One region of the Vibrio rotiferianus genome, then DNA from elsewhere that is predicted to be linked to it. Evidence: predicted binding sites of a transcription regulator. Region 1 holds the regulator's gene; the other holds the start of a gene.

Region 1 (5,101 bases):
CACCCATCGCACGATGCGTCATTGAAGCTGGGTGGCAGATCAAGCTTTCTACCCCGCCTAGCGACTCTGCAAGAGAGAAGAGTTCAAGTTCTTTAACAAACACTTTTAGCTGCTCAAATGAGCCAGCAAACTCAAAGCTCAGCATTGAACCAAAACCTGATTGTTGTTTTTTCGCGATGTCGTGACCCGGATGCTCTGGCAAACTTGGATGATAAATCTTCGCCACCAAAGATTGCGTTTGTAAATACGTCAACACTTGCTGAGAGCTTTCTTCGTGAACTCGCATTCGTGCACCCAACGTACGAATTCCTCTAAGCGTCATGTAGCTATCAAATGGTGTACCCGTTGCACCAATGCAGTTGCCCCACCATGCCAACTCTTCAGCATGCTCTTCGCTTTTAGTGATCACCACACCACCAATCACGTCAGAGTGACCATTAATGTACTTCGTCGTTGAGTGGATAACAAAGTCCGCACCTAGATCTAAAGGCTTTTGGTACACAGGTGTCAAAAAGGTATTATCCACTGCGACTAATGCGCCTACCTGCTTCGCTTTCTCGCATACTGCCGCAATATCGACCACGCGCACGAGCGGGTTAGACGGTGTTTCTAGTAAGACAAGCTTTGGCTTTTTAGCAATCGCAGCATCCAGAGCTTGCTGATCCGATTGGTCGACAAACAGAACTTTAAAATCACCTTTGCTTGCTCGAGTATTGAACAGACGATAGGTCCCCCCGTAGCAATCGTGTGGCGCCACAATTAAGTCATCAGGACCAAGAAATGCCGATACCCAAAGGTTTAATGCCGACGTACCGCAGTTAGTGACAACCGCACCTTTACCTGATTCAAGTTCATATAGCGCTTTCTCCAGCAGACCTCGGTTTGGGTTACCGGAACGGGTGTAATCGTACTGTGGAACTTCACCAAATGCAGGGAATCCATAGTTAGTAGAAAGGTAGATTGGTGGTACAACAGCGTGGTATTGACTGTCTGACTCGATACCAGTGCGTACAGCAATGGTCGCAGGCTTACGGGTGCTCATGGGTGTATCCTTTCACGGGTGGTGACATCTAAATGGGAATGCGCTATATCTAGCTTATGCTGCTCACTTGATTAATACTCTTCCCTGACTATTAACCTCACTTTACTTGTCTAAAAATGAGACGTCAACACTTCTAGACGTCTATATGTCTTTGCTTATGGCGGTAAATGCAGCTAAAATCAGCACCTATATTTATTTTTCTAACTTATTACATTAATGAAGGTGCGCAATGGCTGACTGGAATGGCGAATACATTAGCCCGTATGCTGAGCACGGTAAAAAAAGCGAACAAGTAAAAAAGATTACCGTCTCTATCCCGCTAAAAGTTTTAAAGGTGCTGACTGATGAGCGAACTCGCCGTCAGATCAACAACTTACGCCATGCAACTAACAGTGAACTACTATGTGAAGCGTTCCTACATGCGTACACAGGTCAACCACTGCCAACTGACGAAGACCTTCGTAAAGACCGTCCAGATGATATTCCTACAGAAGCGAAAGCGCTGATGACGGCTATGGGCATCGAATTCGAAGCGTTTGACGAAGAATAATTGCTTACAAATTCGTTAGCATGATGACGCTACGCCGGGGGTAGCTTCAGAGCAAACTAAAAAGGGACGCTACTGCGTCCCTTTCCTTTATCTGAAGAATTCTATTCTATCACTTACTCAGCCATGTAATTTTCTGGCATTTCAATGCGAGCAACACCCGAATCAACTGCTGCTTGAGCAACGGCTTTCGCAACACGTGGTAACAGACGCGAATCCATTGGTTTTGGAATGATGTAATCAGAACCAAACTCTAGCTTATCTACGCCCGCCGCCTTCAGTACCGCTTCAGGCACAGGCTCTTTAGCCAACTCACGAATCGCATCAACAGCCGCTAACTTCATCTCATCGTTGATTTCGCTTGCACGAACGTCCAACGCCCCACGGAAGATGAATGGGAAACACAGTACGTTGTTTACTTGGTTCGGGTAGTCACTACGACCAGTACCCATGATCAAGTCATCACGCACTTCGTGAGCCAGTTCAGGTTTGATTTCTGGATCTGGGTTTGAACATGCGAACACAACTGGCTTGTCTGCCATTAGCTTCAACGCTTCTGCTGGTAGTAGGTTTGGACCCGATACACCCAAGAACAGATCCGCACCTTCAATAACATCTTCAAGCGTGCGCTTGTCAGTGTTGTTTGCGAACAACTGTTTGTATTCGTTTAGGTCGTCACGACGTGTATGGATCACCCCTTTACGATCCAGCATGTAGATCTTCTCGCGCATTGCGCCACATTTGATCAACAGCTCCATACATGCCACAGCTGCAGCACCAGCACCAAGACAAACGATGGTTGATTCTTCTAACTTCTTACCTTGCAGCTCGATTGCATTCAGCATACCCGCTGCCGTTACGATTGCTGTACCGTGTTGGTCATCATGAAATACTGGCACGTCACAACGTTCGATAAGACGCTTTTCAATCTCAAAACAATCTGGGGCTTTGATATCTTCTAAGTTGATACCACCGAAAGTGTCAGCAATGTTTGCTACTGTGTCGACAAATTCGTCGATCGTACGATGTTTTACTTCGATATCAATAGAATCTAGCCCAGCAAAGCGTTTGAATAGCAGTGCTTTACCTTCCATTACTGGCTTAGAAGCTAGCGGGCCAAGGTTACCCAAACCAAGAATCGCCGTACCGTTAGAAATAACCGCAACCATGTTGCCCTTCGCCGTATACTTGTACACGTTATCAGCATTCTGTGCGATTTCACGAACAGGTTCCGCAACACCTGGGCTGTATGCCAATGCAAGATCGTTGGCAGTTTCAGCAGGCTTAGTCAGCTCTACGGCGATTTTTCCCGGAGTTGGGTACGCATGGTAGTCTAATGCTTGCTGGCGGCGTTCTTCTTCTGGGGTGACTTCTTGGCGATTGTCTTCAGACATGGATCGTTTCTCTTTTGTTATTTTTCGGTACGGGGGAATAAATTCTAAAGGATAGAAGTCAAACTTCATAGGCTAGATTGCGAGCTATATCCTTAAAAAGGCCGATAATAAAAGAGATTAGACCAGATATTAGTGATGAGCACCCTTTTTACAGGTCAGGTGCTCTCTTAATCACTTAGTTCGGAAAAGAAAACAGCGAAATATAATCTCACTCTTCATCCACGTACTGCGCTTGTAGGTAATTCTCAATGCCGGACATCTCAATCAAGCCCAGTTGCGTCTCAAGCCAATCGACATGCTCTTCTTCGTCTTCAAGGATATCTTGGAATAGATCGCGTGAAACATAATCACGAATATCTTCGGCGTAAGCGATGGCATCTTTAAGATCAGGAATGGCCGCCATCTCGAGTTTAAGGTCACACTCAAGCATCTCTTTGGTATCTTCACCAATCATCAACTTACCGAGATCTTGTAAGTTAGGTAAACCTTCTAAAAACAGAATTCGTTCGATCAAGTGATCGGCGTGCTTCATTTCATCGATTGACTCGTGGTACTCCTTATCGGCTAAGTGCTTTAACCCCCAGTCTTTGTACATACGAGCGTGTAGGAAATATTGATTAATAGCGACGAGCTCATTACCGAGCACTTTATTGAGATGTTGAATTATGATTGGATCGCCTTTCATGACAAAGCCCTCCTCTTTGGCTTCATTTAAATGTAGAAGCAAATGAGAAGGTGTCAAAAAGGCTTAGCGAATAATTAGCTAGCTTGCTTTAATGTTAAGTATTCCGTTTCCGCTAAAATTTCTTTAGCTTGTTTGATGCACTTGCCACATTGGCTACCCAAAGCTGTGCATCGCTTGATTCCTCTGATGTCAGTTACGCCTTCATCTATCGCCAACTTCCTAATTTTCTTGTCAGAGACACCATGACAAAGACAAACGTACATACTCACAACCTTTAAATTTCACTCTGGAACGAAATATAAACAAGAATCGTTCTTGTTACTAGTTGTAATAACGCAAATTACAGAACGTTTTGTTATAACGATTTCAGCCGTTTTAGAGGCTTTCAATGACTTAGCAGACAGATAGAAACTAGGGGAAAATTGAGTAGAGATAAAGGTATGTTTTTCAAAAACAAAAAATATGACAAAGAAGGATTGGCTTATAACCATATTGGAAAGAGAAATAGCAGATATAAAAAAGGGAAGCCTTAGCTTCCCTTTTTCTAGCGCTTTCTTCAAAAAGAAGAAGAGTGCAAGATTACGATTAATTCGTTAAGAATTAGTCGAAGATCTTAGCAACAACACCAGCACCTACTGTACGGCCACCTTCACGGATAGCGAAACGTAGACCTTCGTCCATAGCGATAGGAGCGATTAGCTCAACTTGCATTTGGATGTTGTCGCCTGGCATTACCATTTCTACGCCTTCTGGTAGAGAGATGTCACCAGTTACGTCAGTTGTACGGAAGTAGAACTGTGGACGGTAGCCTTTGAAGAATGGAGTGTGACGACCACCTTCATCTTTAGAAAGTACGTATACTTCTGACTCGAACTTAGTGTGTGGGTTGATTGACTTAGGAGCTGCTAGTACTTGACCACGCTCTACTTCGTCACGTTTAGTACCACGTAGAAGTGCACCAACGTTCTCACCCGCACGACCTTCGTCTAGAAGCTTACGGAACATCTCAACACCAGTACAAGTAGTAGTTGTAGTTTCTTTGATACCTACGATTTCTACTTCGTCACCTACAGTTAGGATACCGCGCTCGATACGACCAGTAACTACTGTACCACGACCTTGGATTGAGAATACGTCTTCGATAGGCATTAGGAATGGCTGATCGATTGCACGCTCTGGTTCTGGGATGTATGAATCTAGCGCTTCTGCTAGTTCAACAATCTTAGCTTCCCACTGCTCTTCGCCGTTTAGTGCGCCTAGTGCAGAACCTTGGATAACTGGTAGGTCATCACCTGGGAAGTCGTACTCAGATAGAAGTTCACGAACTTCCATTTCTACTAGTTCTAGTAGCTCTTCATCGTCAACCATGTCACATTTGTTCATGAATACGATGATGTAAGGGATACCAACCTGACGGCCTAGTAGGATGTGCT
Region 2 (5,101 bases), 1.1 Mb from region 1:
GATCCAGATAGATATGATCGCGATTAAACCGGCAAAGTTGAAAGATTTTGCGAGCTTGATGCAATTGGAAGTGCATGACGATCAAAAAGGATTTTTTAAACCGTTTGAGCAAGCTTACCAAAACCGAAGTAAGTCAGAAGTGTTTTATACCATATTCCAAGACAGCTTGGCGGTAGGCTACTTAGTTATAGATAAGGCATTTGCTCAGTATGCACCGTTTGCAAAACGGCATGAACTTAAGCTGAGCTACATGGTGATTGGCAAGCAGTTTCAACAGAAAGGCGTTGGGAAAGCGACGCTTCAAAAGTTGATGGTTTATGGTTACGCCATCGATGCGGAGAGTAATTCTATTTGTGCAACCGTTTCCTGTTCAAACAAAGTGGGGATTACACTTTTTGAATCGGCTGGTTTTGAAAACACTCAAAAAACGATTTACGAACCTGATGGGAAAGCCGTCATCATGAGGCATCCGCTTAGTTGATGTTATAAAGGGCAGTGTCAAAAGACTCAACTGCCCTAATCCATTTTTATACTGAAAGAACTTCAGCCTGCCATCCGTAACCAAGATACTCTTTCGCTAAACTTTGAGCCACAAACATCGATACTACAACTTCTGTCCATTGGTCACTCATTCCGATTCGGTAGCGAAGTTTCATCATTTTCATAAATTTTACATCTTGTTGTTTACGCACAGACACCAGAGTTATCAGCTAAAACACCATAAACAATCGAAGTCATTGTTTTGGTTATGGTGCAATCAGAATGCTAACCTTGGGTGTAATTAGTTATTCCATAGTTTTCGAAATAACACCGCACACATTCTGCAAAATGATATGATTAGAATGTAGAGTAAAAATACTGCATTTATAAAAATCAGTGAGGTTAATTAATTTTTATGGAAAGCGAGATACATACATCGATAATCGTTGATAGCTTTGAGGCACTCGCAACAAAGCAAACCATGCTACTTGCCAACACCCAAGCCCAAAATTGTGAAGAAACCCTTAAGCAATGTATTCTTGAGGCGATGGATTGGTTCAACATTGATCGAACAACGATGTTTCCCAACTCAATGTTGTTTTTTAGTCATGGTAAAACAATAAGTGTTGCTCGTCCCCCTCATCAAATATTAACCGCAGAGCAGGTATCTCCTGTAGATGGAGAAAAGTACCTTCGCTTGATTGGCAACTCATCGAAGACACAACTGTTTTCCGCGAAAGAGATGGAGTCAAGCGACGTCACAGTGCTGAGAATGATCGCCGCGCAAGGCGGTAGCCATCACTATACCATTCCATTGGTTCAATTCGGGCAGCGTTGGGGGGGCATGTCTTTTACGCTCTTCAACAACCAAAGAGCAGCGTTAAGCGAGAAAGAACTCAACGAGTATACTTACCTTTCACATATGTGGCTGTCGTTTTGGCAGCACTCTAAGTTACATCGAACCTTATATAAGACCGATGTATCTACACATAATGAAAATACAAAGATGCTACGCCTAAGCCAAAGGCAGTATGATGTGTTAGCACTGCTAACGACAGGGAAGTCAGCCAAGGAATGTGCCAAAGAGCTGAATTTAAGCCCAAGAACCATCGAGTCACACAAGTATCGGCTATTAGACCTGTTAGAACTCGACTCACACGCGGAGCTCGTGCAATTTGCCTTGAGAAACGGGGTTGAATACTGATGCAACACAGAAGTTGAGCAATCAAGGTAGGCACTTGCCTACCTTTATCGCTCTAGTGTGTTGCTGTTTTAGACACCAAATTAACGATCAACACACCAGTTATAATGAAGCCAATACCTATTAGAGCAGCGAGGTCGAGTTTCTGGCCGTATAAGACGTAACCAACCCCAGCGACCAATACTATGCCTGCCCCACTCCATATCGCGTATACAACACCAACTGGCATTGTTTTTACCGTTACTGACAAAAGGAAAAAAGCAATAGCATAGCCAACCAGTACAATCGAACTCGGCAACCATTTCGTGAACTGTTCGGTTTTAGGGATATAGGATGTTGCTATGACTTCACAAACAATAGCAATACTTAACGCGACCAATGGCGGTAAAGAAACTAAAAGCTTGAACATAATTACCACGCAAGAAGATTAACTCAAGCGCGGCATTATAGAGATTCTTTACCGCTTATCTAGCCTAGTTTTAGAAAAGCAATTTTACGTACTAGCAATAATCAAGGGAATCATGGGGCACCTTCCGAACTCATGGATTTAAATTGGCTAGAGTTCACTTTCGTTTATATTAAGAATGCAGATGTCGTTCGATTGCGCTCGTTTCAAGTTAACGTAAGTGATGTCTTTTATTCCTAATTTCTTAAGGCTATCGATATCATAGCTCCAGCCCTTCATGTCTGAGTTGCACCCTTGGCTTTGCCATTTTTCTTGATTATTCAGATACCCAAACTGACTGATTTTTGGGTTAACCGAAATCATTGAATAAAAGGTCTTCTCACGGTTTTTAAGTAGCTGCAGTGCGCGATTCCAACGCTCAATTGCTTCTTTATCATTTGTTAACTTAAAAGAAGCATACTCAAGATGATCAACCCATAGTACTGATGCCGCACCAGTAATTAGTACTGAAGATGCCGCAGGGAGCACATAGTTTGCGCACTCAGCTTGACAGTCACCATTGATGATAAGGTGTACATTGCTAGTATGCATCCAGCGCCCTAGCTCCATCGCAGCTTGATGATCCCCTCCTTTGCTATCTACCATTATCGTTGAAATCTGCTCTTTCGATTGCTTTATTAACGTCTGAGCAAACTGAACCGACTGTGGTGTTATTTCCTCATAAAAATACAAAGTGCGACCTTTAACGGAAATATCTTTACCGAAGTCACACCCCACCAGTAGCAAAGGTAAACAAATCACAATGTAACGCACGTTAATTCCCCTTTCAGCCATAATGAGCTAATGCGTTGTCCTCTATCAATAGTAATCAGGGAATTAACAACCAACGCACCAAAGTGTTGTTTTTTTGACCAAAGTCAAAATACACCATTAATAGCATAACAAATTTCATCGTGTCTATGAGAGTACGACTAAGTTATAGGGTTTTCACTAAACTAAAAGCAACCACCGATCGCACAACTACATTGCATATTAGAAAGCGCCATACTCGACGACGCCAATAAAAATCTTTCAATCTCACATTCTGTATCGACATATGGCCTGATTTAAGTTAGCTTTAGATGTATAGACGTCTAGAAGCTTAGGGAGAAAGCTGTGCCAATACGAATTCCAGATCAATTACCCGCGTCAGATATTCTTAGAACAGAGAACATCTTTGTGATGAATGAGACACGTGCCGCTAGTCAGGAAATCCGCCCTCTGCGAGTTCTCATACTGAACTTGATGCCCAAAAAAATCGAAACAGAAACCCAGTTCCTGCGATTACTTTCAAATAGCCCGCTGCAAGTAGATGTCGAACTATTACGTATTGACGATAGGCCGAGTAAAAATACACCGACAGAGCACTTAGATACCTTTTATCGTCAATTCGAAATGGTTAAGAACCGAAATTTCGATGGTTTGATCATCACAGGCGCGCCGTTAGGTCTAGTGCAATTTGAAGATGTTATTTACTGGGATCATCTCAAGACCATCATGAGTTGGGCAAAGGAACATGTAACATCAACTCTATTTGTATGCTGGGCTGCCCAAGCAGGATTAAAACTGCTTTATGATTTGCCGAAGAAAACTCGTAAAGAGAAGCTTTCTGGGGTTTATCATCACGACATTCATCACCCATACCATCCAATATTACGAGGATTTGATGACTCGTTTCTTGCTCCTCACTCTCGGTACGCCGATTTCTCTCCTGAGTATCTTAATGATCACACCGATCTAGATATCCTCGCTACATCAGATGTGGCTGGTGTTTATCTTGCTGCAACGAAAGATAAGCGCAATGTGTTTGTAACTGGCCACCCCGAATATGACTCGCATACATTACACAATGAGTACATCCGCGATTTAGGAGAAGGCATGGAGCCAGCAATACCGGTAAATTATTACCCTAATAACAATCCGGACAACCCACCACGCGCGAGCTGGCGCAGCCACGGCCATCTGTTGTTTTCAAATTGGCTAAACTACTGCGTATACCAACAAACGCCATACGATTTAGACCATTTCAGCGAGTCTGCATTTACTAAAGATGATTGAGAGTACTAGGGGCTGTTACTCTTTCGCGGTTAAATTTTGTTCGAGGTAAAATCGTTTTAGGCGAGGCAAGAAGTGCGTAGCCTAGTCATTCTAAGCAAATACTTCTTAACAAAGCATGAAACGATTTTAGTCGGGGGCGCCTAGCCGAACCCTCTGGGCAGCGTTTGTTGGCCATTTCTACTTCGTTATCGACTTCTCATGTAGGCTAACTACACATCAAAGTCTCTGCCTTGTATAAACACCCAACAATTCGCTGCAAAAATCAGCTCGAAAGAGCAACATACCCTACTTAAATAGCCGGCTAAGTCCGGCTATTTCATCGTTATTTGCAAACCTTGTCGCATTGTAATTTGGCGCTATTAGTCATTTCCACGTGAACTCATATCATGCCTTTACTCAATGGTAATTAGGTGATGTAGATGAGCTTAAAGAATTCACTTTCAATTTGTGCGCTGGTGATGTTAAACGGCTGTGTAACCGTCAATGAAGGAGAGCCCACTCAGAAAGCAGATCCCATCGCCATGGCTGAGTCTCGCATTGCGCTGGGTCTAGGATACCTCGAAAATGGAAACATGATTCGTGCACACGATAATTTGCAACAAGCGCTTTCTCACGCACCTCAATATTACCGAACCCAGCTATCTATGGCGCACTATTACGAAACAGTAGGTGAAGTCGATAAAGCAGAAAGTATGTATAAACGATCACTTCGCCAGCATACTAAGAACGGAAACGTATTGAACAATTATGGGACATTTCTGTGTAAACAAGGGAAATACGAACAAGCCGATAAAATGTTCACTCGGGCGATCGAGCAGCCATACTACTATCTGATTCCCGCCAGTTACGAAAATGCCGCTTTCTGTGCTCTTAAGTCTCAACAACCAAAGCGAGCAAAATATTACTTTGAAAGAGCC

The links. Region 1 encodes MetJ, which represses methionine synthesis genes. Its sites were predicted from a motif close to TTAGACNTNTANANGTCTAA; they were not measured.
Region 2: the regulator MetJ is predicted to act here: its motif matches at 3,205-3,224, upstream of metA (homoserine O-acetyltransferase MetA).

Annotation. Positions count from the first base shown of each region.
Region 1 covers NZ_CP018312.1:123,602-128,702, reverse strand. Annotated here, with positions in the region: gene BSZ04_RS09635 (O-succinylhomoserine (thiol)-lyase) at 1-1,042, opposite strand, end outside; gene metJ (met regulon transcriptional regulator MetJ) at 1,272-1,592, shown strand; gene BSZ04_RS09625 (malic enzyme-like NAD(P)-binding protein) at 1,706-2,983, opposite strand; gene bfr (bacterioferritin) at 3,192-3,668, opposite strand; gene BSZ04_RS09615 ((2Fe-2S)-binding protein) at 3,743-3,931, opposite strand; gene tuf (elongation factor Tu) at 4,269-5,101, opposite strand, start outside.
Region 2 covers NZ_CP018312.1:1,220,855-1,225,955, reverse strand. Annotated here, with positions in the region: gene BSZ04_RS14735 (GNAT family N-acetyltransferase) at 14-481, shown strand; gene BSZ04_RS25055 (hypothetical protein) at 528-665, opposite strand; gene BSZ04_RS14730 (response regulator transcription factor) at 896-1,684, shown strand; gene BSZ04_RS14725 (DMT family transporter) at 1,737-2,090, opposite strand; gene BSZ04_RS14720 (hypothetical protein) at 2,238-2,900, opposite strand; gene metA (homoserine O-acetyltransferase MetA) at 3,243-4,184, shown strand; gene pilW (type IV pilus biogenesis/stability protein PilW) at 4,604-5,101, shown strand, end outside.